3 regions of the Sporosarcina sp. P16b genome follow, and region 1 is predicted to be linked to each of the others. Evidence: riboswitches for the same ligand, from Rfam matches in the RefSeq annotation. Region 1 holds a riboswitch; each other region holds the start of a gene.
The links. Region 1 has a riboswitch for thiamine pyrophosphate ahead of thiC (phosphomethylpyrimidine synthase ThiC). Riboswitches for the same ligand answer to the same signal wherever they lie in the genome.

Region 1 (10,846 bases):
TGATCCATCGATAAATTAGCGGTCTGCCTGCGCAACAATCGCTTCTCTTTCTTTCGCACGCTCAATGCGAATCTTTTCAAGTTCGCTGCCTTCTGGATAAGTCGGTAGTTGTGGTTTTGCCGCACCTAGCATAACAAGCATCATCGCATCTTCTTTTCCATCGTTGCGGATACCACGCTGAATGCCAGGTGGTACGCTGACACAGTCGCGCTTATTCATTTTTATCTCATACTCTTTTCCTTCATACTCTAAAAGGACCGTCATTTCACCTTCCAAAATGAAGAACACTTCTTCTACGTCTGAGTGTAAGTGCAATGGACCAATTGAACCAGCTGGTAAAACCATCGTGCTTAATGTGAAGTTGTTTGCTTCAATTACATTTGAATCTTTGTTTGCTGTTGCACCACGTCCAATATAGCGCATTTGTGCACGGCGATATCTCGGATCTAATTCTTCTTGGAACTTTAAAACGTTCCAGTCCAACTTTCTATCTCCCAATCTCGCAATATATTTCTTTTCAAAATCCTCTACTGTTGTGAACTCCATGTTTTCTTCCTCCCTATTTTTAGACCTCTTGACGAAAACGCTTATTCAAAGAAGGCCCCTGTTTTATATAGAAAACAATGTTTCTATATGGTCATATCATACTTCTAAATAAATTCATTGTCAACATAAAATTTCAAATCTTCTAATAATTAACTTGGTGATTAATGAGATGCTATGAAAAGATCGAACATTATCCGAAGATTGTGTGACGGCATTTGTGGCTAGTGAATCCGTTTGAAACCGCAGTTATTCACTTGGATGGAGGATGTACATCTCGTGCTGCTCGATCCGACAAATCAGATATTGTGAAAGGACTCGACCAAGGTGCGGATGATTATATTACGAAACCATTTGACGAACGCGAACTCACAGCAAGAGTGCGTGTGGCATTACGGCGTACAGAGGGTGAAAATCAACCAAAGGCTATTCAGGAAGGCCCATTTACTCTTGACTTGGAGTCCTATTCCATCCTATATGACACGCATGAAGTTCGACTTACGTTAAAGGAATTCTATATCATAGAAGCGATGATGAACCGGCCAAATCGGACGTTCACACGGGAAGACTTGCTTCAAGTAGCTTGGGAATATGACACGTATACAGAAGTTCGGACAGTCGATTCTCATATTCGAAATCTACGGGATAAATTGAGGAAATCCAATTTTCCTATTGAAGAGATTTTGGTGACGGTTTGGGGGATCGGGTATAAGTGGAGATAACACGGACCCCTCTAATCACACCATGCCATAAAGTCAGAAAAGGCAACTTTCCACGAATGGAAAATTGCCTTTTCTTTATGAAATCAAGCGCTTCTTTCATATAAAGAAGCAGACCATCAGCAAATTATTACTCAATTACGCAAAATAACATACACAAGATACACGACGTATGCTACAGCTAACATCAGACCTTCACGCTTACCAATTTTGAAACCAGTTCTTGCAAACAGTAACAATACTAAGGTCAATACTAGCATAATGACAACGTCAATAAATACTTTATCGTTCACTGCGATCGGCGTAATGACAGAGGAAGCCCCGAGAACAAACAGGATGTTAAAAATATTGCTCCCGACGATGTTCCCCAAAGCGATTTCACTTTCTTTTTTCAAAGCCGCTGAAATCGACGTAACCAATTCAGGTAGAGAGGTACCGATGGCGATGATCGTAAGACCGACCAATGTTTCACTCATGCCAAGAGAATAAGCAATCTTCGTAGCATGATCGACGACCAAATCCCCTCCGAAAATAATCGCCGCCAGCCCGACTAGCGTAATGAAGATATTCTTCCCCCACTTCACATTCTCAGTAGCTTGTGTAAGCGTGGAATTTTGACGGCTTCGAAGCCCAAGTTCAATCACATAGTACATAAAGATCGAGAGGAATAGCAAGAAAATCATTCCATCACTGCGCGTGAGCACATTGCTACTGAAGCCTTGCAGTGCCATATCACTCATCAACACCAACATGACAATACCTGCCAGTAAAGTGAACGGAATTTCTTTCCGAATGGTTTCGCTCTGTACTTTCAATGGAAACAGGAATGCTGCTATTCCGACCACGATGGTGATGTTGAAAATATTACTTCCCACTACGTTCCCCACTGCGACGTCTGCATTTCCACCCATAGCAGCAATAATACTGACCGTCGCTTCTGGTGAGCTAGTTCCGAGCGCTACAATGGTTAGCCCGATCAAAATAGGGGGAATTTGCAGTAGCCTTGCAATATTTGAAGAGCCATCTACGAAATAATCGGCTCCTTTTATTAATAATATAAATCCAATTATTAATAAAATATAGGACATTTATTGATTGCCTCCTCCAAGGGAATGAAATTTCTAGTCGATAAAATATTTTGTCCAATTACTGCACATATGATGCGACTTGTTACATTCACAATGACCCATAACACCATAGGAATTTGATTTTATATACCCATAGGTTTCATTGTTCTCAATCGCTAATATTTTATACGACGTCAGCTCCACTACAACGATCTTTCCTTCTTTGTTTATCACTTTTGATTATCTCACGTCATCACTGCTAATGCATCCTTCAAGTCATACAAAGATATTCATTTCTCATTAGAATCTACTTTTTTGAGTTATGGAAATCAAAAGTATACTAACTCTTTAAAAACAGCTAATTATATGGTAGACTATTCCTGTTCACACAATTTAATACTATAACTAGGGGTGTCCAACGTTATTGGACTGAGATGGAATGATAGTACACGCATTCCGGACTCTTTGGACCTGATCTGGCTCGTACCAGCGTAGGGAAGTTTTCATTTTATCAGCGACGCGTATTTTTGCGTTTTGAAGACCAGGTCCTATCTACGGAACTGGTCTTTTTTGTTGCCGATTCCCTTTACTTGAATCGAGTCATGGTCAAACCTCAAAAGGAGACGATGACAAAATGCAAGAGAAGAAAGAAGAAATCTATATCCATGAATGCTTTCCAGCAAGTCGAAAGGTTTACGTACAAGGAAGTCGTCCAGACATACTTGTACCGATGCGCGAAATTGAGCTATCACCCACTGTAACTGATCAAGGCGAAATACCGAATGAACCTTTTCGTGTCTACGATACAAGCGGTAAATATACGGAAACTGGTTATACAGTTGATATTAAAAAAGGACTGCCGAACATCAAGAAGAACTGGATAGTAGAACGAAATGACGTGGAAGAATATGAAGGCAGACAAGTGAAGCCGCGGGATAACGGGTATCGTTCAATGGAACAAATGCAAAATGATGCAGAATTTCCATTGTTGAAACGCAAACCATTACGAGCAAAAAGTGGCATGAATGTTACACAAATGCATTATGCACGCAAAGGAATCATTACACCTGAGATGGAGTTCATTGCTATTCGTGAAAATATAACGCCAGAACTTGTACGGGATGAAGTCGCAAGGGGCCGAGCCATTATCCCGTCGAATATTAACCACCCTGAAGCGGAACCGATGATTATCGGCAGTAAATTCCATGTGAAAATTAATGCGAATATTGGTAATTCTGCTGTCTGTTCATCCATTACTGAAGAAGTGGAAAAGATGACCTGGGCTACACGTTGGGGTGCAGATAATATCATGGATTTATCAACGGGAAAGAATATCCATACAACACGCGAATGGATTATCCGCAACTCGCCTGTCCCAGTGGGAACGGTTCCGTTATATCAAGCGTTGGAAAAAGTAAACGGCAAAGTGGAGGATCTCTCATGGGAAGTATTCCGTGACACTTTGATTGAGCAGGCCGAGCAAGGTGTCAGTTACTTTACAATCCATGCAGGTGTTCTACTTCGTTATATTCCCATGACGATTAATCGTGTGACTGGCATTGTCTCACGAGGTGGTTCTATTATGGCCCAGTGGTGTATGTTGCATCATACAGAAAGTTTCCTCTACACACACTTTGAAGATATATGTGAAATCATGAAACAATACGATATTGCTTTTTCATTAGGAGACGGATTACGTCCAGGATCTATCGCGGATGCCAATGACGAGGCGCAATTCGCTGAACTTGCAACACTTGGAGAACTAACGAAAATTGCTTGGTCCCATGATGTGCAAGTCATGGTAGAAGGTCCTGGACATGTGCCTATGCATTTAATCAAGGAAAACATGGACAAGCAAATGGAGATTTGTCAAGAAGCCCCTTTCTATACACTCGGTCCTTTGACGACAGATATTGCTCCTGCCTATGACCATATCACTTCTGCTATTGGTGCGGCTATGATCGGTTGGTTCGGGACCGCGATGTTATGCTATGTAACGCCTAAAGAGCATCTCGGTCTCCCGAATAAAGAAGATGTGCGTGAAGGCGTCATCACGTATAAAATTGCAGCACATGCAGCTGATTTAGCAAAAGGTCATCCCGACGCATACAAACGTGACGATGCATTGTCAAAAGCCCGTTTCGAATTCCGTTGGAGAGATCAATTTAATTTAAGTCTGGATCCTGAACGCGCGATGGAATACCATGATGAAACATTGCCGGCTGAAGGGGCAAAGGTCGCCCACTTCTGTTCAATGTGCGGGCCGAAGTTTTGCAGTATGCGTATTTCGCACGACATTAGAAAATATGCGGATGAAAATAGTTTAGAAGAGAAGCTTGCAATGGAAAGTGGCATGAAAGAGAAAGCTGAAGAATTCAAAAAATCCGGTGCTGAAATCTATCTTTAATCAGGAGTGAATTGAGTGATGACAACTGAACAGTTAATTCATCAGATTACTGTAAAACGTCGAAATCTTCATCAATTAGAAGAACAGTTGGCACTCTTGCAAGCACAATGTATACACGAATATACCGAAACCTTCACCTATAGGAAATGCTTGAAATGCTTGAAAATAGAGAGTGTTCATTATTAATAGATGTTCTGCCATTCAAAAAGGGCCATTATGTTCTTTGTGTTTCCTAGAAAAATTGTTGGTGCAATAAAAACAACAAAACCCACCTCGCCACTTTATAATGTGGATCGAGGTGGGTCATTTTTTTGATGGGGATTTATATTAATTTCATTAGAAATTCAAAGTCTGGTACGCTGATTATACGATTGAAGGTATCCGGATTATTAAACTTATTAATATTTAATCAAACTCTTCATATTCGTTCGGATGCTGTCCTTCTACTCTTCCCGCTTCACCTTTATCCAAGGAATCAATTTGTCTAATGTCTTCTTCGGTTAATTCAAAATCGAATACATCAAGGTTTGCTTTTTGATGATCATAAGAAGATGATTTCACGACGGTTAAGACTTCATTCTGTAAGTTCCAACGAATAATAATCTGCGCGGGTTCTTTATTGTATTTTTTAGCGATGGATACAATTGTTTCATTCTCTAACACGTCGTTTAATTTGCGCCCTAAAGGACTCCATGCCTCCGTTACAACTCCGCGACTTTTATTGTATTCCACTAGTTCGTTGTTAGTAAAATACGGATGGCGTTCAATTTGATTGGTAGCCGGTGTTACACCTGTTTCTTCAATGATCCGCTCCAGATGCTCTGGTAAAAAATTAGATACACCTATCGTCTTAATCAGTCCAAATTTCTGCGCATCGACTAACGCTTGCCATGCTTCTACGTATCGATCTTGTTTTGGAAGCGGCCAATGAATCAAGTATTTATCAAAGTAATCGATTCCGATACGATACAATGACTCTTGAATCATAAGAATTGCTCGTTCGTAATCATGTGAAGCACCAGGAAGTTTGGAACTTATTATCAATTCTTCTCTAGGTACAGATGAACGCCGAATCGCTTCCCCTACCATTCCTTCATTATTATAATTCGTTGATGTGTCAATCAGTCTGTATCCCGCTTCGATTGCTGTTAGTGTACTGACGACACCTTGCGCACCTTTTACTTTTACGGTTCCAAAACCAATTGAAGGAAGGCTCGTTCCATCATTCAATCGCATCGTTTGTACATTTAATTGATCCATTTTTATCTTACTCCTTTTTAATAGTACACTCTTCTAGTGGTGGAAACATGATTTCATCGGACATGTATACCGCTCATCTTATCCTTGTAAATTCCCTTACTGAAAGTTAATTAAACATTCTTTTCTGTTTGAAAAAAAAAGCACTTGTGTCTGCAATAAATATGAATGGTTGAACATCCACATTCTTTACTGGCTCAAGTGCACTTTTTATTTTTCCTTAAACAATCGATATAGCATAAAACAGAATAACAAACAAAATTAAATTTTGTTTGTCCGTGTAGTATATAGAGAATGAAAGTAACATCACTCTAGTCTCAATACCTTACTCACGCTTCTCTATCTTCTATCTATAGCTCATAACTTTAGTACATAGCTATGTAATCATTAGTTCAAGGGATAGTAATTTCTCACAACATATTTATTTATTCAATTTTATCATCCATACGAGCAAATCTTGCAGAACCGTTGTGTGGAGAGTGTAGTAAATATATTGACCTTTTTTCTCAGAACTGACAAGACCCGCATTACGCAAGATGTTTAAATGGTTGGAAATGCTCGGCTTACTCATCTCGAATTCTTCATGTATTTCACTAGCAGTTAAAGAACCTTTTTCACTGAGTAGCGTTAGTATTTGTCTTCTTGTTTCATCATTTAGGGATTTAAAAACTTCATTCAAATTGAGTCTCTCCTTTCGCTTGAGATATTTAGTCGTTTGTCTAATTAGATATTTATCTAATTATATACTATTTGAAGTGATTAAAAAAGCACCTATTTTGAAAACAACTATGAATGGTTGAATACTCACGTTTGTTTTCACACAGGCACTCCTTATTGAAATATTTACTTCACGTTTGACGGCCTCATGCGCTCTTTTAATTTGTCATGGTATTTCACCGTAGTTCATACGATCTTGTCTCACTAAGTGTTCAGCAATGTTTGCGCCAATGAAGAAAGCTGGCGCCGACGTATTGCCATCCGAAACAAACGGTGCAATGGAATCATCTGCAACGATCAAATCTTTTACACCGTATACTTCACCGGCAGCATTCACCACACCATTTTCTTCACTTGGCGCCATTCGTAGCGTACCTTGTATATGGTGTGTTGGACCTAAGTTTTCTTGAATGAACTTTTCGAGTTTGCTATCATCCTGAATGGTTTCCAGTGAGGGAGTAACGAGTTGATAGTGTGAATCTATTTTTGATAGTTCTGTTGCAATATTTTTAATATATACTCTGTAAACGTTTTTTATGGTTTCTAGGTCGGAGCGTTTATTCAAAAAGTCAGCATCAGCAATTGCAATCTTTAACGGATCCCCATTTTGGATTTTGATAGTTCCTTGGCTTTTCGGTTCTAATAAAATAACGACGATGCTTAACATTCCGCCAGTGCCGATTTGTCCAATTAGCTGCACACCACGGCGGTTGGGGTCAGCGCCTGGTGTTGGATCCGGTAAGAAGGCTCCACCCGTATAAAGCGCAAAAGGATCAGCGTCCGGAAGTGCTTTGTCATTCGGATTCGTTGTAAAGGTGGAAGTGTTAACTGGATGGGTAGTCATGTTCTTTCCCACATTCGCATTATGATGAACGACGGGAATACTCGCTTTATGGAGTGTTTCGGATGGCCCAATTCCAGAAAGCAGTAACAGTTGTGGGCTATTTATTCCAGCCGACACAATGACTTTTTTACGAGCATATGCGTAATAACATTTTCCTTCCTTAAGAAATTCAACACCTATTGCCCGCCTTTCATTATCAAAAATCACACGCTGAACCGTTGAATTATAAGATACTACTAATCTTCTTCCATTTACTCCTTCACCGTTTTCAGTCAGTACATCCGATGAAAGAAACGCCGTATCCGCACTTTCTCGTTGACCATAGGGGGTCTGATAAAGCTGCCACCTCGTAAAGGGGCCAAGTGGTGTATTGGGATCGTTATAATCTAAAATTCTTTTGAAACCAGTGGCTTTTTCCATCGCTGTAACTAATTTTTCAGCCATGGTGGTTGGATTAGCAGGAGCCTGCCTGATATCCAACTGCCCGTTATATCCTCTCGCATTTGGATTTTCCGTTTGGCCATTGTAGTTTTCTAGTAGTGAAAATTGATAGGTCTGTTGTTCAGGTGACCAAAGTGGACCTAGGAGGTTTTCCCATTGTTTCATATTCGCCTGTGATGGCCTTACATACTGGTTATTGTTAATGGAGGATCCGCCACCCAATGTTCGTCCTCCCGTCCAATCAAATGACCTTCCGTTTACATTTTTCTGGGGGACACTTTTTCCTTGCCAGAAGTATTGGGGGAAAAAGTCGTCAGTGAGAATAAATGGTGGCGCAAACAAAGAATCTCTGATCGGCTGTTCCTTACTGTTATTATCTCCCGCCTCTAAAACTAGCACAGAATTTTGTTTAGTATCTGTTAGTTTTCTGGCAATAGTAGCACCCGCCGGACCCGTTCCAATTACGATATAGTCAAACGTTGATTGATTATTGGCGTCTCTATTCATTTCAATCCCCCTAAGTGATTTTCAAGCAGTATATCCTATGGCATGGAAGGTTGGATTATGAAGCTTATAGAGACCATCGCCTGGATCGTAGTGCAAGGTCTTTGCGCATAATGGTTTATTTGATTAAAGCGAGGTAGTAAAAACCTTGTGAAAAAAAGCACCGCTAAATGCGATGCTTTTAATACCTCACTAATATTTCAGGTTGTTACTGCCAAACAGCATAGAAAGTTCCTGAACTTCTCTATCTTTATTTCAGATCACTTAACAGCTCACCTAATTTCTTCACACTAGCTGTTTCATCCGTTACGGTTTGTTCCAATAGCTTCTTTTGTCTGTCGAGTGCATTCATCAACGAAGTGATTTCTACTGACAGATCTGGCTTCGTTTGTTCTTTCTTCGTTTTCAATGACTGGATCGTTTTGAATAAATCTTCATGGTCGACAATTCGGCCAGCCCCCCACATGAGCTGTTCTTTTGGTGCTTTTATGACGTAGTCTGTAAAGTAGTTAAATACTTCCTGATCAAAGTCATACGCATACCAATTGTTGTCAATTGCATATAAGTGCTCGTCCAGCGGAGTGGCGATATCACCTGTAGTTAATGCTTCAATGGAAGCGGCTAAGTTTTTTACGTTGTTTTGCGCATGTTCATGAGGGAAAATCGGTTCGTCTTCCCAAGTCAATCGCACAAATTGATCTTCGGCATATTTATAAGCCGCCAACAAGCCGCTGTTCAACTCACGACTTTCATCGTACAATTTCTTCGCTTGGTCTGCATCCTCTTTTTCGAGTGCTGCCGCATATTCTTTATTCATGTACGCGACTTTTTTGTTCACTTCTTGTGCACTGGACATCGCTTGATCGATCTCTTTCGTCAAGTGATCCGACGCCACAGAAGCTTGTTCAAATACATCTGCGTCGATCATGTCTTTCATCGCTTGCAAACGTGTCGTGAAATCCAATGGCACGATAGCGGTTTGATCGTAGTGTATCGTCAATAATCCATAGAGATTTAAGTGGAATTTCAACGCATCGGCATTGTACGTATCTTCATTGTCGAATTGAGAATGATAGTGAGTTTTCATGAATTCACTATCTTGGAAATCGTTTCGAAGCGCTGGTACGCCTGCGATACCGAATGAGAAATCATCTGACCACGTACGCAACGGAGACACTACTGAAATTCCGTCTTTATACACATCGGCAACTGTAGGTACTTCTTTTGCAAACTCTGTCAAATAGTTATTCAACTCGTAGACGGATCGGATTTCATCTTGTGTCGTATGTTCATATGCCGGAAGCTCGAAGTTCAGATTCGCAAATGTCTTACCGACCCAGTCCGGATGAATATTGAAGATTTGATTGTAAGCGCCCGTCGACCAGTCGTATCGAGTATTCGACTTACCCCATTCTTCCGCGGCAAGCGCGTTGAAGACCAACGTCTTTTCCGGTTGATAGCCGCTGTCGATCATCCCTTTGGCGATTCCGAGCATTAATGCAATTGCTGCATTGTCGTCTTGGAACCCAGCAAAATATGAATCATAATGGGCGGACAATAAAATGTAGGAATCAGGATCTTTCCCGACGATTTTCCCGTAATAATTATACGTTTCCTGATCCATTTTCACGGTCGATTTAGCATCAAACTTTACGGTTAGCGTCTCTTTTTCGCTTGCCTCTAAAGCTTTCTTCAACTCGGCCGCGTCGGTTTGAGACATCGAAAACGCAGGTGCATCATCGGGTCCGCAAATGTCTTGCGCATTCAATGCATCGGGATCGACTTCTCCGTAGCCCGCTTCTTGCACCGCAATGACTGCAGCCGCCCCTTTAACATGTGCTTGATAGGCGGGATAATTAATCCACCATTCTTCCCTTTGATTAATATCGATTAATACAAGTTTCCCTTTTATGTCCAATCCTTCTAAATCTGCCGCGGTACCTTTTCCTGCGTAGATTACTTCAAGTTCCTGGACGCCGTTCGTATCAAAGTTCGCTTGATAACCGCCTAGCACAGCAAGATACTCTTTCCCAGCAGTATCTGTAAAGGACAAATCAGCCTTCTCGAACTCCCAACTATCTACCATAAATGCATCTTTCGTCACTTCAGTCAGTCCGATTTTCTTCATTTCTTCTCCAATTTTCTCCCCCGTCTTTCGTTCCGCTTCTGATCCAGCAGTCCGATAGCCAAGCTTCTCATTGGTTTTATATTCTTCCATTCCTTTAGCAAATTCAAAAGCATATTCCACATCTACTTCTGACAAGTATTTGTCTTTCTCATCTGACAACGGAATGGTCTTCACGTCCTCTACAGGCTCTTTCTTGTCCTTAGAGGAATCGTCTTTTGG
Region 2 (10,846 bases), on a different contig from region 1:
CAGACAGCAAATGTTGAGCAATTGGTACTGGGGAGTCGTGGAATGAACATAATGCAAGAAGTGGTGCTTGGCAGTGTAAGTCGCAGTGTAATGGAGCAAGCAAATTGTCCAGTAACAATTGTTAAGTAAATGAAGTGGTCATATGGTCTTGTTCACTGGAAATTTATATTAGAATTATGGTTTTCTGGGAAGCTGATTGTTGGATTTTTGTTAAATAATTGGTAGAATGATTTTGAATTGATAGAACAGGGACTTACTGCTGGACTATGTGATCCGTGAAGAGGGTATGGAATATGAGAGTGGAATGTTATGTCGGTGACGGAAGCTGAGAGAAGATCTCAATTGAAAAAGCGTAGAAAGTAGTTTTGGGAGGTTTTATCATGAAGATTGCTGTGGCGGTAGATGGCTCAGATAATGCATTACGGGCAACAGATTATGCGATCATGTTAATGCAACAATTTTCTGGAGCGAAACTGGAATTGATCCATGTGATCGACTTTAATAAAGAAGATGAGCGATTGTTAAAACAAAGTCCTAACAGTCTTGCTATGTACCAGAAGAAGAAGATGCAATCTGCATTGAAGTTAGTCAATGATAGTGGAATAGTCGCAGAAGTTACAATGCTCCGGGGAAATCCGCATCAGCAAATCATTAAACATGTAAACACGAATGAAATTGATCATCTCATCCTAAGCAGTCGCGGTTTAAAATTACTTAAAAAGTTAGTTATGGGTAGTGTCAGTCAAAAAGTAATTAAACATGTGAATAGCTCTGTCACGATAATTAAATAAACAATATAAAGCAGAACTGCCGTAGCGTATCCTACAGATATGTTACGGCAGTTTTTTTAGAGTCTTTTACTGTCGGCGTATGCTGGTTCTGGACTTTGCGTTTTCATATCGGTGATTGAAGAATTATCTTCCCACTTATCTAGTATCACGGCATTGGCTGTATTGCCAAATACGTTCAACAATGTACGGAAGCCATCAGTCAAACGATCCACTCCAGCGACAAGCGCAATACCCGCAAGAGGTAAATTGGCTGCGGCAAGTACAGTGGACATCATAATGATACCTGCACCTGGCACACCAGCTGTACTAAATGACACGACAAGTGCACTGACAATGATTGCTAAGATTTGTGCGCCACTCAGCTGGATATCAAATAGCTGAGCAACGAATAAAGCATTGAATGTCTGCAAAATGCAAGCACCGTCCCGTTTCAAGGCAGTTCCTAAAGGTATCGCAAAACCTGCAATCTCTTCTTTCATTTTAAATTCTTTTTTGCTATTTTCAATAGCGACCGGCAATGCTGCATTAGAGCTAGCCGTACCGAATGCGATACCGAATGTCGGCTGGAAGCTTTTCCAGAAGTGCTTTGGAGACACATGTAAGAAGCTTAGAATAACAAAGTACGCGATAGCCATCAGTGTCAAAGCTAAGATTAATCCTAAGATATAAACAAATAACTTCTGCACAATATCAAGACCTTGGGTGGCAATTACGGAACTGATTAAGGCGAAAACACCTATTGGAGATAATCTTAAAACAAGCATTGTAATCTTTTCTACGATAGCATGTACGCTTTCTACGAATGAAAGAAATGGTTTTGCATGACTGCCAGCCATACGAATTCCAATGACAACAATAATTGCCGTGAAGATAATCTGCAACAAATTCCCTGTTGCAAATGCTTCGAATGGATTGGTAGGAACTATTGAAATTAACCATTCAAGTATACCTTGTCCTTCCTTTGCCTCGCCGGCTGCCAATTCCCCTAAGCCATCTACCATATTCCCTGGTTTCAAAACTGAAGCGGTAATGTAGCCAATGACAAGCGCGAGTATGCTTGTGCTTATGTAAAGGAATAATAACTTCCCTGTCAACCGTCCAACTTTTTCAGAGTGATCTATACTAGAGAAACCTACAATCAAAGATGTAAACACAATGGGTACTACTACGAACTGGATTAAGCTCAAGAAAATTTTACCGATTGGAGAAAGTACGTATTCATTCAATTGCGGTACTGCTTGCGGGAGAAAGATATTTACGATAATGCCGAAAATTATACCCGACACAAGACCGACTGTGATTTTTGTTGAAAGTTTCATAGAAAACAACTCCTTAAATCCTTATTGATATAGTAGGTTTAATATAATGAAATATATATGTTTTGTCAATACTAATAATTCTAACTACTGAAAGAGTGTATACAAGTCGCCAAGTTTATTGAGTCTTGTTCAATAAGATCGAATGGTTTCACGATGAATTGAAACCACTACCTTAAGAAAGGGCAATTATGTATACAACTAATATTAAATCATGTAAGATACCCCTGTAGGTATGTAAGGAGGGACGAGATGAAAGAACAATCGTATGAAAATCATACACGGGTAACACCTTTGCAACACTATATTTGGTTACCATTAAGCGTTCTATTGATTTTGATAACAGCGGTCTATGGAATTTATCAATTTGTAAAGCATGGTTTTTCAATGCAGATTTTGTTATTATTCGCTGTCATCGTTCTTGCTATTATTCCAGGGATGCTTGCACGGATTTATGCGTTGTCTTTGCAAGATCGATTAATCGTCACGGAAGAACAGCTTCGTTACTTTATGTTGACGGGTAACCGTTTAGCTGCACAATTGACGAAATCACAATGGATTGCATTACGATTTGCTTCAGATGAAGAGTACGTGGAGCTTGCGAATCGAGCAGCAGTGGAAGATCTGTCACCTGATGAAATTAAGAAATCCATAAAATCATGGAGAGCAGATCATCAGCGTGTGTAATGAAAAAAGAGAGCACAGAATCTGAACTAGATCTGTGTTCTCTGTTAATTTGCTTATACAGTATATGTGTTCGTTATCGAGTAACTATTGATAAACAGATAGTAAAAAGGCTAGAGATAAACTACATATCATGATAAGTACAAAAACCACGTCTATTCCATTATACCGTGTAGGATAATAATACGTCCTTGCAGCGCCCATCTGATACTGTTTCGCTTCCATCGCAACGGCAATGCGTTGCGCACGACGTATACTTTGGGCAAAGAGAGGAACGGTATAGGATTGCAATCGCTCATACACACCTTTAATCCCTTTGGAAAACTGTAGATTCCGTACTTTCAACGCGTTCCTGCGAATTTGCAGCTCTTCAGTGACAGCAGGAATTAAACGAAACGCTGCAATAAAGCTATAGGCATATTTAGACGGCAGACGAAACTGCTGCATCATAGCATAAAAGAATAGTACGGGTTGGATTGTTAAGATAAACGTAAAACCGACGAAGCCAAATGAAAGTGATTTACTCCCGAGCAACAGCGCGTGTTGAATACTCTCCTCGGAGATCTTGAGTAGTCCCCATTGCCACAACACCGTTTCACCCTTACCGAATAATAACATCGTCAATCCAGTGGACAGGAATGAAATGACTAACGGAATGGAAAGCAATAAAAGTTTCTTCAGTGAATAGCCACTGAATACATAAAATAATATTCCATATAGAATAGCCTGTGAGATAGCAAAAGGTAAACTTTGATTCACAAGCGTAATGATCAAGAACGCAAAAAATACGATGAATTTTAGCGCGGGATTGACTCGGAATAGCCAGGTTTCGCGTTTAGGTGTGAACCAATTAAACACTCTTTGCACCACCAACTCCATTAGCCGTATGCACAACGCCGTCAACTACAGTCCAAACAGCAGTAGCGAAGTTCTCTACTATTTCCGTATCATGCGTAACCATCAAAATTGTCATGCCTTTCGTGCGCAACTGCTCCAATTTCTCAAGAATAGCGATTGTGTTTCGTGCATCCTGTCCAAAAGTAGGTTCATCGAGTAACAGGATATCCGTACTAGGAGTAAGGGCAGTTGCTACACTCAAGCGACGCTTTTGGCCCGTAGATAGTTGATAAGGATGGCGTGAAACGGAATCGGGCAGGTTAAATAAGCGCATCAATTCCTTTGCATACATGTCTGCATCGGCTTTTGGCATACCGTGCAAAGATACTGTTAATTCTTCCGTAATCGAGTTCGTTACAAATTGTAGTTCGGGATTTTGAAAGACGAGCGATAGACCTTTCGGGAGTTGCCGTTTCTTCTTTTTCCACACAATGGCTACGCCGTTCACTTCATAGACGCCGTTAGTCCGAAGCAATTGCATAAGAGATAAAAGCAATGTACTTTTACCAGAACCATTTTCCCCAACAATCGTAATCCAGTCACCGGCCTGTACAGTCGCATGTTTGGCGGAAATCTTCTCCACTGGACCACGATAACCGTGAAAGTCTTGGATCTGAATTTTCTTTTGCGATGAAACGGCTTGACGATTTAGCATCATTAATTGAAATGCATCAGATGTTTTATATTCTTCCCATACCCCTGGATACCAAATGCCATAACGTTTCAGTTCTTCCTGAAAGTTTGCAAAAATATCTGCAGGTGAACCGTCTGCTAGTATGACACCATGATCATTAAACAACACAACACGATCTACCCAGTCAGCAATCAAATCGATTTTATGCTCCACGATGATCACAGTTTTATCAGCGGTTGCTTCTTTAATAGAAGTCCATATCTGTTGCGTGCCTTCCGGATCCAGTAATGCGGAAGGTTCGTCCAGAAATAGCACGTCCGGTTCCAATAATAAAACAGAAGCCAATGCCAACCGTTGTTTCATACCTTGAGACATTTCATTGATGGGCGTGTGGGCATCTATCAAGTGCAAGTCTACACGCTTCAACACCTCCTCAATAAGAGGTGCCATTTCTTCACGCGGCACTTGAAGATTCTCCAAAACGAATGCGAGTTCTTCATCGACGTAGGTCATACAGAACTGTGTATCTGGGTCTTGGAAAACGAACCCCCACGAGTCAGGTAACTGAATGCTTGTTGCTTTCATTGGCAGTTCGATAGAGTTCGGGATAATGCCACTCAGTACTTGAAGTAAAGTGGATTTCCCACAACCGCTAGGACCGAGCATGAGAACTTTTTCACCGGGCTGAACAGAGAAGGAGAGGTCCTTAAAGACCAAAGCATCTTCTCCAGGAAACTTCAGTCGTAACTCGGTAACGCTGATGTTATTCATAGTTGGATCATACCTCCGCTTTTACTGATCAAGCATCGTATATTCTTTATTATCGACGGGGCGAATTAGCGATGTCACACCTGTTGCTTCTAGCGCTTTTACAATAAACACAGCGAAAATACCTGTGAAGATGAATGCGCTGATTGCACGTAATCCGTATTTCACAATGAGTGCCCATGTTTCGAGTGCTGCGTAACCATAAATCAAATCAAGTCCGAAACTTGCAAGACATGACGCGACTCCTGCTAACCCTGCAATTAAAATAGAATAGCGTCGATAACGGAATGCAGCGAACAATAATTCAGCAGCAAGTCCTTGTACAAATCCATACATCAATACTTCAATACCATGGCCGGCAAATGCAGACAAGGAAGCCCCCGCAATACTTGCGATGAATGCAGTACCGGGCTTTCGTAATAATAGGAAGGCAAACGGCCCCACCATGAACCACATACCGTAAAGCAGTTGACGTGCAACAGGCATGATCGGTTTGACGACAGTGTATAAATCATCCCAAAACTTCATGAGCACGCCAAATACAACGCCGATCATGATGGTGATCAATAAATCGGTAAACTTTAACTTTTTCAAACTCTTCCACTCCTCGTTATTTTTTATACAAAAAAGCCGTCTGAAGAGCAGACGGCCGAGGAAGGAAAGAGATTCCTGTATAATTCCATCGATCACGCTCTCTACGCTGGCATTACCCAGATCAGATTAACGGTCAGCAGAGGATTCATCTGCTATCTCAGCCTGATTCACTCAAGCACCCGGACGGACAATCATGTAAGCAATCCTAGTATACAGCACGTTGAATTGTGTGGCAACTTATGAAATTACTAGACGTTCAATTAAATGCTGACAGTTCAAATGGAACATATTGTATTGAAATCCTGATATACTAAAAGGATCAAACTGTTCATAATTATATTCTCGATATCATGCAAATAGAGTGTAAAAGGAGTTTTTACATGACAAAACATATAGCTTTTATTGACGTGGAGACAACAGGCATGCGTGCCGAGACGAGTGAAGTAATCGAGTTAGGGGTTATGCTTGGAGAGTATGAAGATAATCGTATTGTTCGAGTGGCAGATGAGTATTGCGAGTTTCAAGAACCGTTCTATTCTATCTCCCCGATAATTACCCAGCTCACTGGCATTACCGATCAGATGGTTAGAGGGAAGTCGCTTGATATGGATAGAATACTAAAAATACTAGATCAAGCAGACGGTATAGTAGCACATAACGCATCATTTGATAGGGGCTTCGTTAGTCGACTATTACCTGAAACGCTCGACATGGACTGGTATTGCTCCGTTAGACAAATCAAATGGAAAAATTATGGATTTGAAAACGGCAAACTACAACAATTGCTGAGAGCGCACCGAATTCAAGTGCATAACGCCCATAGAGCGCTCGATGATGCGAAGAATCTAGCTGTGTTGCTGAACTCATCCAATCCCAACTTGGCGGATGATACATTCATCTCGTATTTGATGAATAAAGCCCCAATGAAGAAACCAGCAAAATCAAGATTTTAACTACTAGAAAGACCAGTCATCATGGGATGACTGGTCTTTTCCTTTTCGATACGACTCTTGGGTTACTGCGGCCATGTGGTTTCTATGCTACAACTATATTTAGTTGCGCGTCATGCCACTTATACAAAAAACTACAAAAATCTACTGTCCATGGAATAGTTTATATAGATAAAAGGGTATGGTAAATAGAAGTATGTGACTTACTGAATAACTGAAAGGAATGAGAAGATGAAAGTAATTACAAAGAAGTCACATAAGAAGTTACGTCTTCTATTTCAAGCCTTTTTCGTCATGATGGGTGCAGTGATCACAGCTTATGGACTTGAGTCCGTCCTTATTCCAAACAATGTATCGGATGGTGGGGTTACAGGCCTAAGTATTGTAGGTTCTAAAGTTTTTGGACTTCCGTTAGGCGTTTTGATTGCGATTTTAAATATCCCGTTTATCTTCCTTGGTTACAAACAGGTAGGTACGCGCTTTGCAGCACTTTCTGTCGTGGGCATCGTATCCTTAAGCGCCAGTACAAGTTTAATGCATCATATTCCCATCATTGTTCAAGATGATACATTATTGATAACTGTCGTTGGCGGGATCATTATTGGAGTCGGAATCGGAATAGCTTTGCGTAATGGTGGAGCACTCGACGGTATTGATATGCTCGCAGTATTGCTTTCAAGAAAACTCCCATTTGGTACAAGTGATCTAATCTTATTCCTAAATGTTTTTGTCTTTATTGTCGTTTCAACTGTCTTTGGGCTGACTGGTGCGATTATGTCAGCAATTGCTTATTTCATCGCATCGAAAGTCATATCTATCATGGAAATTGGATTTAGTGGTTCCAAAACATATAAGATTGTAACGGATCAACCTGAATTGATGATTGAAGAGATTCACGGACGTTTAGGTCGGAGAGCAACATATCAAGTAGTGCAGGAGAGTTTTACAAAAGAGGAATTCATAGAAATCACTTGTAATATTTATCATTTGGAAGATAGTAAGATGAAAGAAATCATTCGTGACGTAGACAAAAATGCATTTGTGGCGGTATATGAAGTTGCAGAAATTAAGCGGGGGAATTTTGGCGGGAGCCAACTACGTTAAGTGGATGTAATTGAAAATATATTTGTCTGCAGAATATAATTGTATAGTAAGCAAGTCTAGCTTTGATAAAAGAGTGTAGGGATTAGAATATTACAACTCCGCAAAAAGAAAATAACAAACAATCACTCACTCATCTGTTTTAAAGGGAAAAGTATCTTGGAGACTAATCCCGCGTGTGGAAGTATTATTATTAGTCCTTCAATAACGCAGTGATCTTGATGTTTATTCTTCTATTAAGAGAACATAAAAAGTCCATATATGTTCGCGCATTGAATTTATGAAAAGGTGCTGAATTAAATATGGTTTAGCTTTTTAGAGTAATAAGTTATAATGAAGTAGACGATATATAGATTTGGATTTAGCTTTTTGTTTATATTGCGGTCACTCTCTATCTAGAGAGTGTGGATTGAAATGAGCAAAAGATGAGAATTTATCTAGACTACCTGAGTCGCTCTCTGTATAGAGAGTGTGAATTGAAATTGTCGCTAGGGGTTGCGGAAGGGATATTTATTTGTCACCCTTTACAAAATAAAACGAATCACGTAAAAGCGTCTGCATAGTAGCAGACGCTTTTTTCAATTATAAAGTAAATTTTCGTACAAGCGCATTGAGTTCTTCAGCCAATCGGGCTAAATCGTCGGAGTTACTTGCTATTTCTTCTATTGCGCTACTTGCTTGTTGTGAAGATGCTGAAGTTTGCTCCACACCTGCAGCAGACTCCTCAGTAATTGCCGCAATCTCTTCGATTGACCCACTCATTTCCTGACTGCTTTCCGAAATATCTTGCAGGTCTTTCGAAATACTTTGGATCCGATTGACCATATCCGTTACGGCGTTACTTATATTATCAAATGTTTCATTAGTACGTTTAATTTGATTTGTACCTTCCTCCACTTGCTTATATCCTTCTTGTAACGAATTGGTAACCATAGTGGACTCAGTTTGAATCCGATTGACGATTTCAGTGATATTGGTAACGGACGCGGAAGATTGTTCTGCCAGGGTCCGTACTTCATCGGCCACCACAGCAAATCCTTTACCATGTTCGCCAGCCCGAGCTGCTTCAATCGCTGCATTTAACGCTAATAAATTAGTTTGTGCTGCAATTCCTTGTATAACCAAAACAAGTTGGGAAATTTGTTGTGTATGCTTGTCCAATCCTTCTACGTTTGTCACTGCATTATGAACAATTTGATCGATAATCTGCATCTGTTCCAATGAAGAATGCATCACTTTGCTCCCAGTACTTGTCAAGTTCAGCACTTCATTTGATGACTGCTGAATATGGACTCCGTTTTCATTGGCATCCATTACTTTAGAGACGAAGACTTCCATTGAAGTTGACAAACTACTTGCGTTAGTGGCTTGGGATTCAGTGCCGTAAGCCAAATCTTCCATTGTAGTAGCGATCTGAGCAGTACCTATTTTTATTTCTCCAGCAGATTGAGTCAGTTCTTCACTTTGTGATGAAACCGTTTGAGCCACAGTATGTATCTCATCCAATAGTTTGTGCGTATTATTACTCATCTCATTCGTAGATGCGAACAGTTGTCCAATTTCATCTCGCAAATTTGTTTCTAAAGGCGGACTGCTTAAATTCCCGGTAGCGATACGTTTCATTCGTTCCATTACCACGTGAAGAGGCTTGGAAATAGAATTGGCGGTAATGACAGCAACTACCATGCTCAAAAGAATAACTAAGGTTATTATACTTGTAACCAAAATCAATGTATTTTTGCCACTTGCAAGCAAATTCTTTTCAATATCAATAATGATGACTTCACGATTCTCAGCTGTTTTTTCGTATGAGTGCATTAAGCTGCGTGCATCATCATTCGAGGCCAACAAATTACGTTCAGCCAACTCTTTGTTACCACGTTCAAATTCTGCGAATACATTTTCTGTGATGTGCTCCCGCCATTCGACGGTTCTTTGAATTAAATCTTGTATTTCCTTCGAATTTTCTAACTCACTAATAGTTGCTTGATGCTTTACACTATCTTCTGTATATGTATCAAATATATCTTTGTAGCTTGTTTCTCCTGTCATAATATATCCCCTGGAGGCGGCGATCCGATTTGCCATTCCAAGTGCCAACTGCTCGTCTGCAATTAATAGAGGCAACTCTTTTTCTAAAATGTTTTTCGTTGCTTCATTATTTGCTTGAAGGGTAGAGAATATAAACATACCTAGTAAAACTATTAATAAAAGCACAATAGAGAAGCCTGTTAGTAGTTTTGACTTAATACTATTGAATCTAATCATCAGAAATCCTAACTCCTGTCTGTTTTTATTTCATTATACATCCTGGTGAAGTTTAAATCTATGAAAATAGGTTAAAAGTCTATTACTTACACTAAATTACATATAGGTCTAGTCTCTTATAATATCGAGAGGTTAAAATCAATTATTCATCTTTAACGTAGAAGGCGGTACATTAGATGAAATGAGCATTAAATTATTCTAATAACACGGTCTATAATTTGTTGGAATAGATAAGGATGGCTATTTTGGATCCATTGCGATAGACAAAAATAGTCAGATGTAAATAGTTAGTCACTATTTGAGGTTGATGAGGATCGATTATCTAAATAGTGATAAAATGTTGACTTACTGATACCAGTTTCTTCTTTGGTATCGTATATAGTGTTAAGAGGTGTGCTGTTCAATTGGTTGGCCGTTCACCCACAATCGGACGAATATATCCATATCCTATGTTTCCTGATTGTTTGCTAAAATGATTCTATTATGGGACTAGAAATGATATGCTGTTTGTCTTTTAAGATAGTATGAACTTTTTTATGACGAGAGGGGAACAATATGCAAACTTTCCAACAGCAATGGTTTGGTAATGTGCGCGCCGATATATTGGCAGGTATAGTCGTAGGACTAGCGCTCATTCCGGAAGCATTGGCTTTTGCGTTTATCGTCGGGGTTGATCCGCGTGTCGCGCTATATGCATCATTTACTATTGCCATTATTACTGCGTTTGTCGGAGGCAGACCTGGATTGATATCGGCTGCTACGGGTGCCATGGCATTAGTACTTGTCAGTTTAATGGCCGATCATGGTCTCGAATACGTACTGGCAGCCACTATTTTAACGGGT
Region 3 (10,846 bases), on a different contig from region 1:
GTGTCGCGTCCGCACAGCACGGCAGTCCGAATGACTTCATTGGCAGATAGGTAAGGATAGGTTGGAGTGTCTGAGCAACTCGGACAACTAGATTTCTTCATACTGTGCACGTCCATTGCAGCACGTTCGCCTGTCCATAGATCGACGGATTCCAGGCGCGGTTCCATCTGCGCACCCGTTATACACTTCAGCAATTCGGCGGTTTGACGGGCAGCCGTTGTAACGACGATTGGTGAGATGACGCCGACTGTATCGCATGTTAAAGACTGTGGTGGTAACGCTTCGAGTAGACAATGCAAGCAGGGTGAGCCTTCTTTTACACCAATAGGAAACGTCAGCCCGTAGCTACCGACGCAAGCACCCATGAAGAAAGGGATGCCGAGTTGTAACGCTGCGTCATTTGCTAGTAATCGTGTTTCGATATTATCTGTGCCGTCGAGAATGAAATGATGTCCCTCGAATAGGTCGAGAACATTTTCAGGTGTCACATCCGCCACAATCCCACGAACTTTCACATCGCTGTTGATAGCGCGCAAACGGCTTTCTGCTGCAATCGCTTTCGGCAATTGATCCATGACATCTTGCTCTGTGTATAATTGCTGTCTATGAAGATTGGTCCACTCCAAAATATCACGATCAACAATCGTTAGTTCGCCGACCCCTGCACGGACAAGCATTTCCGCTCCGGAAGAACCGAGTGCACCCGCTCCTAAGACGAAAACTTTTGCCTCGCGGATACGCTGTTGTCCAACTGGTCCGATAGGTGCAAATAGCTCTTGCCGAGAATATTTTCCGGTCAATTCGTCACAAGCCCTTCAGTTGGACTGCTTGCTACGCCGTAATCGCGGACTGGCATACGTCCTGCCTTATAACCGAGACGTCCTGCTTCAATCGCGAGTTTCATTGCTTCTGCCATCATGACAGGATTTGCGGCTTCTGATACTGCCGTATTCAGCAATACACCGTCTGCTCCGAGCTCCATCGCGAATGCCGCGTCTTTTGGAGAGCCGACGCCAGCGTCAATGATGACGGGGACATTCGATTGCTCAATGATCAATGACAGATTCAGCGGATTCAGAATGCCTCTGCCTGAACCGATTGGCGCAGCGCCCGGCATGATGGCATGAACGCCTAATTCGCATAGTCTTCTTGCGAGCACTACATCGTCTGACGTATAAGGCAATACAATAAAGCCTTCCTCTAGCAGCATTTCAGTAGCGCGTAATGTCTCTACAGGATCTGGAAGCAATGAACGGCTGCATCCGATAATTTCCACTTTCACCATGTCACAAAGTCCTGATGCCTTTGCAAGACGTGCGATATGTACGGCTTCTTCTGCTGTACTTGCGCCTGCAGTATTTGGAAGTAATGTATAGCGAGTTAAATCCAATTGCTTTAGAAAATTGGGCTGCGACGCTTCGAAAATATCCATGCGTCGTACTGCAAACGTGAGGATTTCTGCTTCTGATACTGCAACTGCCTGCTTTTGTATTTCAAATGAAGGATATTTCCCTGTGCCTAGTAATAACCGTGAAGAGAATTCTTTATCTGCAATTTTTAACATCTTCATCCGCCTCCTACAAAATGTATAATTTCAATTTGGTCTCGATCCATAATCGGTGCGTCATAGTGATCTTTTTGCAAAATCTCTTTGTTTTTCTCCACAATCAAAATACGATCACCTAATCCCAAATGCTCAAGTAACTGTTGAATCGTCGCTACTTCTGGAACGACCGAATAGGTTTTTCCGTTCAGATCAATCATTTTCTTCATTAGACACGACTCCTATTCTATAACTTTGTAAGACTTTTAATGAACGCATAGGGGATAATACAGCCACGCCTGCTACGCCGTTTCGTTGTAAATCAGGCAAGTGGAGCGGCTGAATTCCGCCGATTGCATACACGGGGATCGAACTATACTTTGCAATAGAAAACAATTCTTCCGTGCCGCGCGCTGGTAGGCCGGGCTTTGATTTCGTCTCGAAAACATGCCCGTGCAAGAGCCAATCCGCGCCTTCCGTCGTAGCTTCCTTTGCTTCTTCCATTGAATGAATTGAGCACCCGAATTGTAGCTCGGGAAATTTCCGAAGTGCATCCCGTAAAGACATGCCATAGCCAGTCAACTGCACTTTTCTAAGGTTCAGCTCGCCAGCCACGTAAGGTCTGGCATGTATAATGAGCTTATCGAGTGGAAATCCGCTATTCGCAAGACGCGTAATCAAATCTGTCAGTTGTGCATCTGTCTTGGACTTTTCACGCAAAATAATAGCATCTAGAAACGGCGCTGTCTGCTGCAAGTGTAAAGTCAGTTCGTCAACCGAAAGACAGTCATCAGTCACGCCAAGTAACTTCATTCATTCCCCTCCAATAGAAAAAACCACTTCCCGAATCGGAAAGTGGTGGATGTGTCGACAGAAATATATACGGAACGACTCGCCACTTCCCTCCGCAGATGCTAATCTGTTCAGGTAATAAGGGTTTCAGAGCCACACTCTTTTCTCAGTCCTTGTGAAGGATTCCCCCAATGGTCAAAATATTTAGTTTTCAGAACTAGCGTATCATGTACGTAGTGGAATGAAAAGAGTTTCTTTTATAAAAGTAATAAAGCATCCAAATCGAGAATATCCACCGTTTTCATGCTGGACTGCCGAATCCAGCCCGACTCCTCGAATGCGCTTAATTTGCGACTAATTGTTTCAGGTGTCGTCCCGAGGTGGGAGGCGAGATCTTTGCGACTCATCGGTAATTCGACTGTCAATTGTTGTTGTTCTTCAGATAAATCGGCTAGATATAGGGCGATACGCGTTTCTGCTGCTTCCATACCGATCCGCGCTGCCCGTTGTTCTGTCCGGGCGAGGCGAGAGGAGAATTCCTCTAACATCTTTAATGAGATCGCAGGATGTTTTTGTAGAAGTTGTTGCATTTGATCACGTTGAATAATACATAATTCCACGGGTTCAAGTGTTTCTGCGTAGGCGTCATGAGGTTTGGCATTGAATAATGACAGCTCACCTGTGAAATCTCCCGGTTCTAAAATTCGCACGAGTTGCTCTTTGCCGTTTTCTGACAGGCGGTATACTTTGATTCGTCCTTTATGCAAAATATATAAACCTTCGGAGCAGTCGCCTTCATTGTAAATGATTTTTCCACGTGGATGCGAAGTGTTTCGCGCGAGTTCCTACTACGTGTTTCATCTGTTCAGTTTCCAAATGATTGAACAACGGAACGAGCGATACACACATATTTTGATCCGTCGTATTATTGTGGGGCTGTTGACTCATTCACTTTCACCTCGCTTATATTTCGACTGGCTGGTTTGTCACTAGTATAGCGTATTAATCGAATGGCGTTCAATATAACCAAAAGTACACTTGCTTCATTTATGGAAGCACTGCCTGTAACAATCGGTCCGTCAACTGGAACTTGTTCTCCTGAGCGAACGATTACTCGGTCACCGACTACTACCTCGTCAACAGCGATTGTCATTATTTTACCATCTCGAAAGACACTTGCTTCTAGTGGGGCCAGATCAATAAGTGCCTTGAGGGACGAGCGGGTTTTCTCCATTGTACGAATTTCAAGTAGCGCTCCGAATAAAAATAAGAAGGTAACTGCAGCGGATTCTACATACTCACCAATAAATAGCGCACCGATGACCGCGATGGTCACGAGAAGTTCAATACTAAAAGCTTTCATGCGGATAGCTTTCCATGCCTTGATTGCAATCGGAGTACCCGCGATTAAAGTGGCCGCGATTAATGTAATCTGACGCGCGTCATGAAGGCTTGCGAAGTGCAAGATGATCGCTGCTCCAAGCAAAATCGCGGATAGGGAAGTGATGCGTACGGTTTGCTTTGCGTTCATTTGAATGCCTCCTCTCTATGAGACTTTTTTATTGAGAACTGGATAGCCGAGTTTACTAATTAATTCCTGTAATTCATTGGCTTCTACGATAGATTCATCAAACTCGACTCGAACTTTACTTGAATGGAATAATACTTTTACTCGCTGTACACCTTTTGCTCGAGATAGTGCACCTTCAATTTTTTTGACACATGACGGGCAACTGAATGGTTCCATTAAAAATACGACTTTTTTCATTGATCTCATCCTCTTCTTGTGTATTTGTCAACTTAAGTATGAGAGTATTTTGTGAAAACGACCTTGACGCCCATCAACTTTTGTCAAACAATACTTTTTCTTCTCGTCAAAGTGCTTTATACTGAATAAGCAGTATACATTTATGAATAGAGGAGAATCGTACGGATGAAATTAACCTATTCTGGTAAAACGAAAGACGTCTACCGCTTGGAAGATGGCCACGTGCTATTGAAATTCAAGGATGATGTAACAGGGGAAGATGGTGTATTTGATCCAGGTGCCAACACAGTAGGCCTGACGATTGATGGTGCCGGGAAGTCTGGACTTCGCATGACGAAATACTTTTTCGAGAAATTGGAGGAGCAAAACGTACCGACGCATTACATCGATGCCGATCTGGATGAAGTGACGATGACGGTGAAGCCTGCTACGATCTTTGGTAAAGGATTAGAAGTGATTTGTCGATACCGTGCGGTCGGAAGTTTCTTGCGCAGATTCGGTGCGTATGCCGAAGAAGGACAAGTATTGGATGCATTCGTGGAAGTGACGCTAAAAGATGATGAACGTCAAGATCCACCCATTTCAGAAGATGCTTTGGCACAACTTCACATTTTGACGCATGAAGAATATGCGGTACTTAAAGAATTGACCCAGCAAATTTCTGAAGTAGTGCGATCAGAGATGGCGGAAAAAGGTTTAGAACTTTATGATATCAAATTGGAGTTCGGTCGCGATCCTGAGCGAAACATCATGTTGATCGATGAAATTTCAGGAGGCAATATGCGCGTTTATCGAGGCGATACATATATTGAACCAATGGAATTAGAAAAGATATTATTTTCATAAAACTCAACCGGAAACGAAAATTGTTTCCGGTTTTTTATATTGTCACTTACGCTATGCGCTGACTGACCTAGTATCAGGAGTGTTTTTTATTGTATAAGGGAGGGAGGGGGGAGTGGACGCTCATTCAAGTGGCTAGAGCGCTCTATTGTGCTGCATATTCGCTCTTAGTTTGTTGATAAGCGCTCTATAGGTCCTTGCAACCGCTCATTGTCGCGAGTTAACCGATCTATCTTGCCGGCTATCCGCTCTTAGAACTCCAACAGCATGTTAGAAAACTATAAAAGTGGGTACACTACATATTGTGGGTTCATTATCCAAATAGTAATGAACATCAAAGTACATAACTTACACGAGGAGGAATGCATTTATGTGGAAATTACCTAGTATTGTATTGGGATCCGCGTTAATGATGGCGGCTTGCGGTGGCGCGGCGGATGAAGAAAAAGAAAAAGAACCGGTGAACGGCAGCGGTGAACCCGTCGTGGAAGAAGAGGGGACAACGGAGCCTGAAGTGATGGCGCCAGTGATAAATGTGGATGGAGAAGAAATCGGTTCCGTAACGCTAACGCAAGGACCGTCTGGCGTAGCAATGGATGTCGACGTATCGGGCCTTGAGCCAGGGGAACACGGCATGCACTTCCATGAAACCGGTGTCTGTACAGCACCGGACTTTAAAGCATCTGCTGGCGGTCATTTCAACCCAACAGATAAAAAGCACGGATTGGATAATCCAGAAGGACACCACGCTGGTGACTTGGAGAATCTTGTGGCGGATGAAGATGGAAACGCAAAAGTTACTGTGACGACAGATGAAGTTACACTTGAGTCTGGAAAAGACAATTCATTACTCGATGAAGACGGAACGGCGTTGGTGATTCACGAGGGTCCGGATGATAACATCACAGATCCAGCAGGTAATTCAGGCGCGCCATTTGCTTGTGCAGAGATTACATCTGAGAATATGAAGTAATAAGTAGAACAGGATGTCCCGAGGTGTGGGGCATCTTTTTTGTGTGTTGAAGTTTTAAGTCAAAGTATATTGGAAATGGATAGTTAGTTAATATCTACGAAAAAATTAAAGCAGAAGGACGCAAATCTCCTTACGTATCCCATTGCCAGCCTCTTCATTCACATAGACGAAAAAAAGAACGCCCTCCCGGAAAGGGGCGTCCTGTTGATTACCGAACTATCGCGATAATCCCTTCTTCATCATCCAGCTTTAGCTGAATGCCTGCTGCCATCGGATCTTGATCGAGATACTGCTCAATCCAAAGGCGAAGTGCTTCGACAAGACGGGAGGTATCCAAATGATGCATCTTGCCATTAAGCTCGGCATCTGCTGAAAACCCAGTGTCCTCATCGTAAGCAAGTTCGACTTCCACGTCGTCTGGCATAGCACGTGACTCTTTTGCAATCAATACACAAACTGCATTTACTACGTCCTGTTCGTAGATTATCTGTTGTTCCATTGATTCATATCCTCATTGCGTTTACGCTCTTTCTCTTTGAAGATTGCGAAAATCTTCCGAACCATGTAAATGATGAAGACAATCGCTAACACGTTAATCAACAAGCCCATAATGGACCCAAGCATACCCATATTCGCAAACAAGCTGCCGAATAATAGACCCGCAAGTCCACCAACTAATAGACCTTTCATCAAGCCGCCACCCATACCGCCTGGCTTCTTCGCTGTGTTACCTGCTGTTGCTCTATCATTACTTTGATTGGTATCTTGTTTCTTTTCGGCTTTATTCGGTTGCACACGATTAGGTGTACTGAAACTCTTCTTACCAGACTTATAACCACGTGCTTCAGCAGTAATTTCATCTTGGAAGATGATGTTCCCGATTGGCGACAAAATCAATGTCGCAGCGAGGAAAAATGCAGCAAATTTTTTCAATTGATAATCTCCTTTAATGCTGTAATGAAGGTCTTGGATTTACCAAAGCCCTTGTCTTTATTTTACTGGATATCTTACCGTAATGAAAGGAAATTCCCTTACTTCGCGAAGAAGTTTTCAGTATAAAATGGCTGTTCTTTGTCATTGAAGTCTACACCGATCCCAATGAACTGGTAGTCACGGATTAATATGTTTTCTCTGTGGCCTTTTGAATTCATTAGACCTTCATGTGCAAAAATACTGCTTGACTGACCGTAGGCTAGGTTTTCACCCGCACTGACGAACGCCACCCCTTGCTTTTTCATACGGTCAAAAGGGGACTCGCCTTGCAAGTTTTTATGACTGAAGTAATCTTGTACTGCCATATCCGTACTGTGCAGACGTGCTGTTTCAGCCGCAAGTTCATCCCATGTTAAAATGGAGCGACCGTGTCGAACTCTTGCTGCGTTCGTCAAGTCAAATAGTTGCATCTCAAAGCCTTTACGCAACGCATCGTTTTTGGGGGCATAGAGGGCGGACTTTTTTTGCTCTAGCGAATCCGAGATTAATTGGACTGCGGTTACGGTATTGTCAGTATGCAGATCATAAAAGACATAGATATACAGACCATCCGTATGAAAGATGTCCATGCCTTCATCGTTTTGCAGCTTATAAATGTTTGTCCCTTTACGTATTTCAGAAATTGGTTCGCCTAGGCCTTTACGTATTTCCGCTTTCGGCACACCGTACTCGATGCCGATCGATGAAGCGATGAGGCGATCATTTGTATAGAGCGCATTGACGCGACGTTTGATATCGTATGACAACATGACGAAGTTCTGATAATTGTCATGGAATGTCAGCCATTCCGTTCCATATTCATTGACGGATTTCCGCATAGGTTCACCGAGCTTTTCCTTCACTTGCGCTTCGGTTGTACCAATTTCGATATTGTGGATAGAAATAATGCCTGTTGCCGGTGCATCGAGCACGGGTTGGGCGACTTCCTCTGGGGGACTGTTTCCGGCAGCTTTATTGGAAACGAATGTAATTAAATCGACAATCGATTCTTTTGTATAGTCAAGCGCAGATCTAACTACTTCCTCGTTCAGCACGGTTTCTACTTTGGCATCAAGCGGGTCGAGAAAAGATAAGTCCACGTATTCTGATACTGGACCTTCCCAGAAGGGCTTGAAAGCGTAGATGAGTACTGCGAGAAAGAGTAACTGAAACAGGCGTTTTATCATATGAAACCCACTCCTCATTCACATTATACTCTGTTTCACCCTCAGCAATACAGTGGGAACTATGAATTGTTGAAAATATTCCTCCAGAGTAGCAGGAAAAAGGGTATACTAAAAAAAGAATGGAAGTTTGGAAGGAGTGGATGGCATGTTCGGTGGCGTGAGCAGTGTACCTTCCTGGTTTTATATAATCGCATTTGTAGTCGTCATATTGCTTGTCCTGATTACGGAATGGCGAACGAGATGAAGACTGAATTTCAGTAGAAAGAAGGAAAAAACATGTTAACATTTGAAGAAAAACAACAGATTATAGAAGAGTTCCCGGAGTTAGTGAAGAAAGAAGTGTCTATGAAGCGCTTGAACTATCATTATGAAGAGTCTTTGTATGATAAGACGGTTGTCGTGCAACATTTGCACCCGAACGGCAATGCATTTGTCTACGTGGCAGATGTCAAAGGCTATGAAGCAGATGAACGTGGTCTAGTCAATGTACGCGAATACTCTGCGGATGAATTCCGTATAGTCATCCGCGCGGCAATTGAAGGACTGGCGACAGAGGTCCAGGCGCCTGAAACTATCGCGGAAACGTGGCAGAATTCCAATGGTCAGATGCTGACACTTCTTGAAGAAGATGGCTTCTTTAATATTTATCATGAAGTCAACTTGGAAGAGGGCTTCGGAGATTACCAAGAGGCGGCAAGTTATTTGAAAGAAGAAGGCTTTTCCGTCAAAACGAAATAACAGCTACAGAGGTGATAGCAAATGAAGGGCAAAACAGTTGCGGTTTGGCTTATCGTGGTGTTGATTGTGGCGGTAGTGGGCGTCGTGTTAATGGTTCAGACTACTTTCAAAAATAATCCTACACAAAAAAATCATCAATCCATGGACAACCAGTCGTACACCGAAATCGGAACGTTTGGTTGGCAATAAGCTATGAATGACTGTCGGGTATATACTATACTCGGCAGTTTTTTATGATGTGTAGTTAGTGGTTATGTAGGGTCGCATCACAACCGCGCCAAAGTTGACTACGACCGCGCTATTGCTGAAAATTATCGCGCTATTCCTACCTATCATCGCGCTAAACTTTCAGTAGATCGCGCAATACTACGTTATAACCGCGCCAAAGCTACCTAACACCGCGCCATATATATAATAATGCACAAAAAAACCACTTCCTAAAAAGGAAGTGGTTTGTATAGGTTAATTAGTTTTTAGTAACGTTAGTTGCTTGAAGTCCGCGTTGTCCTTGTTCGATTTCGAAAGACACGTCTTGACCTTCTTCAAGAGTTTTGAAGCCATCACCTTGGATAGCTGAGAAGTGTACGAATACATCGTCGCCATCTTCACGTTCGATGAAGCCATAACCTTTTTCTGCGTTAAACCATTTTACTTTACCTTGTTCCATGTTTGTTTCCTCCTCGTGCACACTCGTGTACACATTGTATTACTATCCTTGCTCAATTTCTAAAAAACGGTCGAGATAAATCGTAGACCAACGTCGAACAAAAATAATTCTTCTTTATCATAACAAGAAAAGCCAGAAATGGCAAGTGGAAAGATTGGTTCAAAGGATTGAACGACTAGATTCTCGCGTCATTATAGGAAAAGTGTGAATATTTTATAGATGACTGCAGCCATTAATGCAGAGATTGGCATCGTGATAATCCACGTCAAAACAATCTTCTGTGCGACTCCCCATTTCACGCCTTTCAAGCGCTGTGCTGAACCGACTCCCATAATGGAAGAAGAGATTACGTGTGTCGTACTGACAGGTAAATGAAGAAGGGTAGCACCGAAAATAATGACTGCGGAGTTCAAGTCTGACGCAATCCCGTGAATCGGCCGGATTTTCATAATCTTGCCGCCGACGGTCTTGATGATCTTATAACCGCCGATCGACGTACCGATTCCCATTGCAGTAGCCGCTGCAACCCGTACCCATAGTTGGATATCATCAGTTGTCTGTAATTCTGCCGCTATCAAAGCCATCGTAATAATCCCCATCGCTTTTTGCGCGTCATTCGTACCGTGCGTGAACGATTGAATCGCAGCCGTACCGATTTGCATATACCGAATACGGCGGTTCGCTTTGAATAAATTACGGTTCTTTAAGACCATACGTAATATGGTCATGACAAGAAATCCACCAACTAGTGCAATGATAGGAGATAGCAACAGTGCTTGAAGTATTTTGATGAAGCCGCTGTAATTCAGAATGCCGAAACCCGCTGCTGCAATCGCTGCGCCGGCAATGGAGCCGATCAGTGTATGGGAAGAGCTAGAGGGGATTCCGAAATACCACGTGACCAAGTTCCAAGTAATTGCAGAAACGAGTGCTGCCAAAATGACGAGCGATCCGTTTTCCAATACGAACGGATCGACGATGTCTTTCGTAATGGTTTTCGCTACGCCTGTGAATGTCAGCGCACCGACGAAGTTCATCGTAGCGGCAAGCATGATCGCCGTCCGCGGTTTCAATGCGCGTGTCGATACTGACGTAGCGATTGCGTTGGCTGTATCGTGGAAACCATTGATGAAGTCAAAAGCTAAAGCAAATATTACGACGAGAATGGTTAGTATGAGAATGGTATCCATCGGTCAGGACTCCTTATGCGTTGCGCATGATGATGGTTTCAATATTATTTGCTACGTCTTGACAAAAGTCTGCCGTATCCTCAAGTAGTTCATACAGATCTTTTAGTTGAATAATACGGATCGGATCTTTTTCGCGAAGGAACATTTGCTTAATGGAAGTTCGCAAAACTTCA

Region 2: another riboswitch for thiamine pyrophosphate. It lies ahead of CSV77_RS09240 (ECF transporter S component); the one in region 1 lies ahead of thiC (phosphomethylpyrimidine synthase ThiC).
Region 3: another riboswitch for thiamine pyrophosphate. It lies ahead of CSV77_RS11145 (thiamine phosphate synthase); the one in region 1 lies ahead of thiC (phosphomethylpyrimidine synthase ThiC).

The regions. Positions count from the first base shown of each region.
Region 1 covers NZ_PDYO01000017.1:35,012-45,857, reverse strand. The annotation lists gene CSV77_RS14320 (cupin domain-containing protein) at 16-546, opposite strand; gene CSV77_RS14315 (response regulator transcription factor) at 771-1,265, shown strand; gene CSV77_RS14310 (calcium/sodium antiporter) at 1,397-2,350, opposite strand; TPP riboswitch at 2,727-2,844, shown strand; gene thiC (phosphomethylpyrimidine synthase ThiC) at 2,964-4,736, shown strand; gene CSV77_RS17050 (hypothetical protein) at 4,755-4,922, shown strand; gene CSV77_RS14300 (aldo/keto reductase) at 5,142-5,996, opposite strand; gene CSV77_RS14295 (autorepressor SdpR family transcription factor) at 6,415-6,672, opposite strand; gene CSV77_RS14290 (GMC family oxidoreductase) at 6,877-8,502, opposite strand; gene CSV77_RS14285 (M28 family peptidase) at 8,750-10,846, opposite strand, start outside.
Region 2 covers NZ_PDYO01000006.1:63,781-74,626, forward strand. The annotation lists gene CSV77_RS09210 (universal stress protein) at 1-129, shown strand, start outside; gene CSV77_RS09215 (universal stress protein) at 381-791, shown strand; gene CSV77_RS09220 (dicarboxylate/amino acid:cation symporter) at 848-2,110, opposite strand; gene CSV77_RS09225 (DUF6526 family protein) at 2,360-2,794, shown strand; gene CSV77_RS09230 (energy-coupling factor transporter transmembrane component T family protein) at 2,879-3,649, opposite strand; gene CSV77_RS09235 (ABC transporter ATP-binding protein) at 3,642-5,093, opposite strand; gene CSV77_RS09240 (ECF transporter S component) at 5,115-5,684, opposite strand; TPP riboswitch at 5,766-5,877, opposite strand; gene CSV77_RS09245 (exonuclease domain-containing protein) at 6,065-6,637, shown strand; gene CSV77_RS09250 (YitT family protein) at 6,866-7,738, shown strand; gene CSV77_RS09255 (methyl-accepting chemotaxis protein) at 8,318-10,003, opposite strand; gene CSV77_RS09260 (SulP family inorganic anion transporter) at 10,559-10,846, shown strand, end outside.
Region 3 covers NZ_PDYO01000008.1:117,173-128,018, forward strand. The annotation lists gene CSV77_RS11130 (ThiF family adenylyltransferase) at 1-800, opposite strand, end outside; gene CSV77_RS11135 (thiazole synthase) at 797-1,570, opposite strand; gene thiS (sulfur carrier protein ThiS) at 1,567-1,773, opposite strand; gene CSV77_RS11145 (thiamine phosphate synthase) at 1,757-2,356, opposite strand; TPP riboswitch at 2,427-2,535, opposite strand; gene CSV77_RS11150 (Crp/Fnr family transcriptional regulator) at 2,593-3,102, opposite strand; gene CSV77_RS17140 (hypothetical protein) at 3,131-3,283, opposite strand; gene CSV77_RS11155 (P-type ATPase actuator domain-containing protein) at 3,261-3,866, opposite strand; gene CSV77_RS11160 (heavy-metal-associated domain-containing protein) at 3,882-4,103, opposite strand; gene CSV77_RS11165 (phosphoribosylaminoimidazolesuccinocarboxamide synthase) at 4,269-4,949, shown strand; gene CSV77_RS11170 (superoxide dismutase family protein) at 5,317-5,919, shown strand; gene CSV77_RS11175 (DUF2653 family protein) at 6,128-6,418, opposite strand; gene CSV77_RS11180 (hypothetical protein) at 6,403-6,852, opposite strand; gene CSV77_RS11185 (CAP domain-containing protein) at 6,951-8,078, opposite strand; gene CSV77_RS11190 (hypothetical protein) at 8,355-8,816, shown strand; gene CSV77_RS16935 (hypothetical protein) at 8,838-9,005, shown strand; gene CSV77_RS11195 (cold-shock protein) at 9,283-9,483, opposite strand; gene CSV77_RS11200 (inorganic phosphate transporter) at 9,675-10,673, opposite strand; gene CSV77_RS11205 (DUF47 domain-containing protein) at 10,687-10,846, opposite strand, start outside.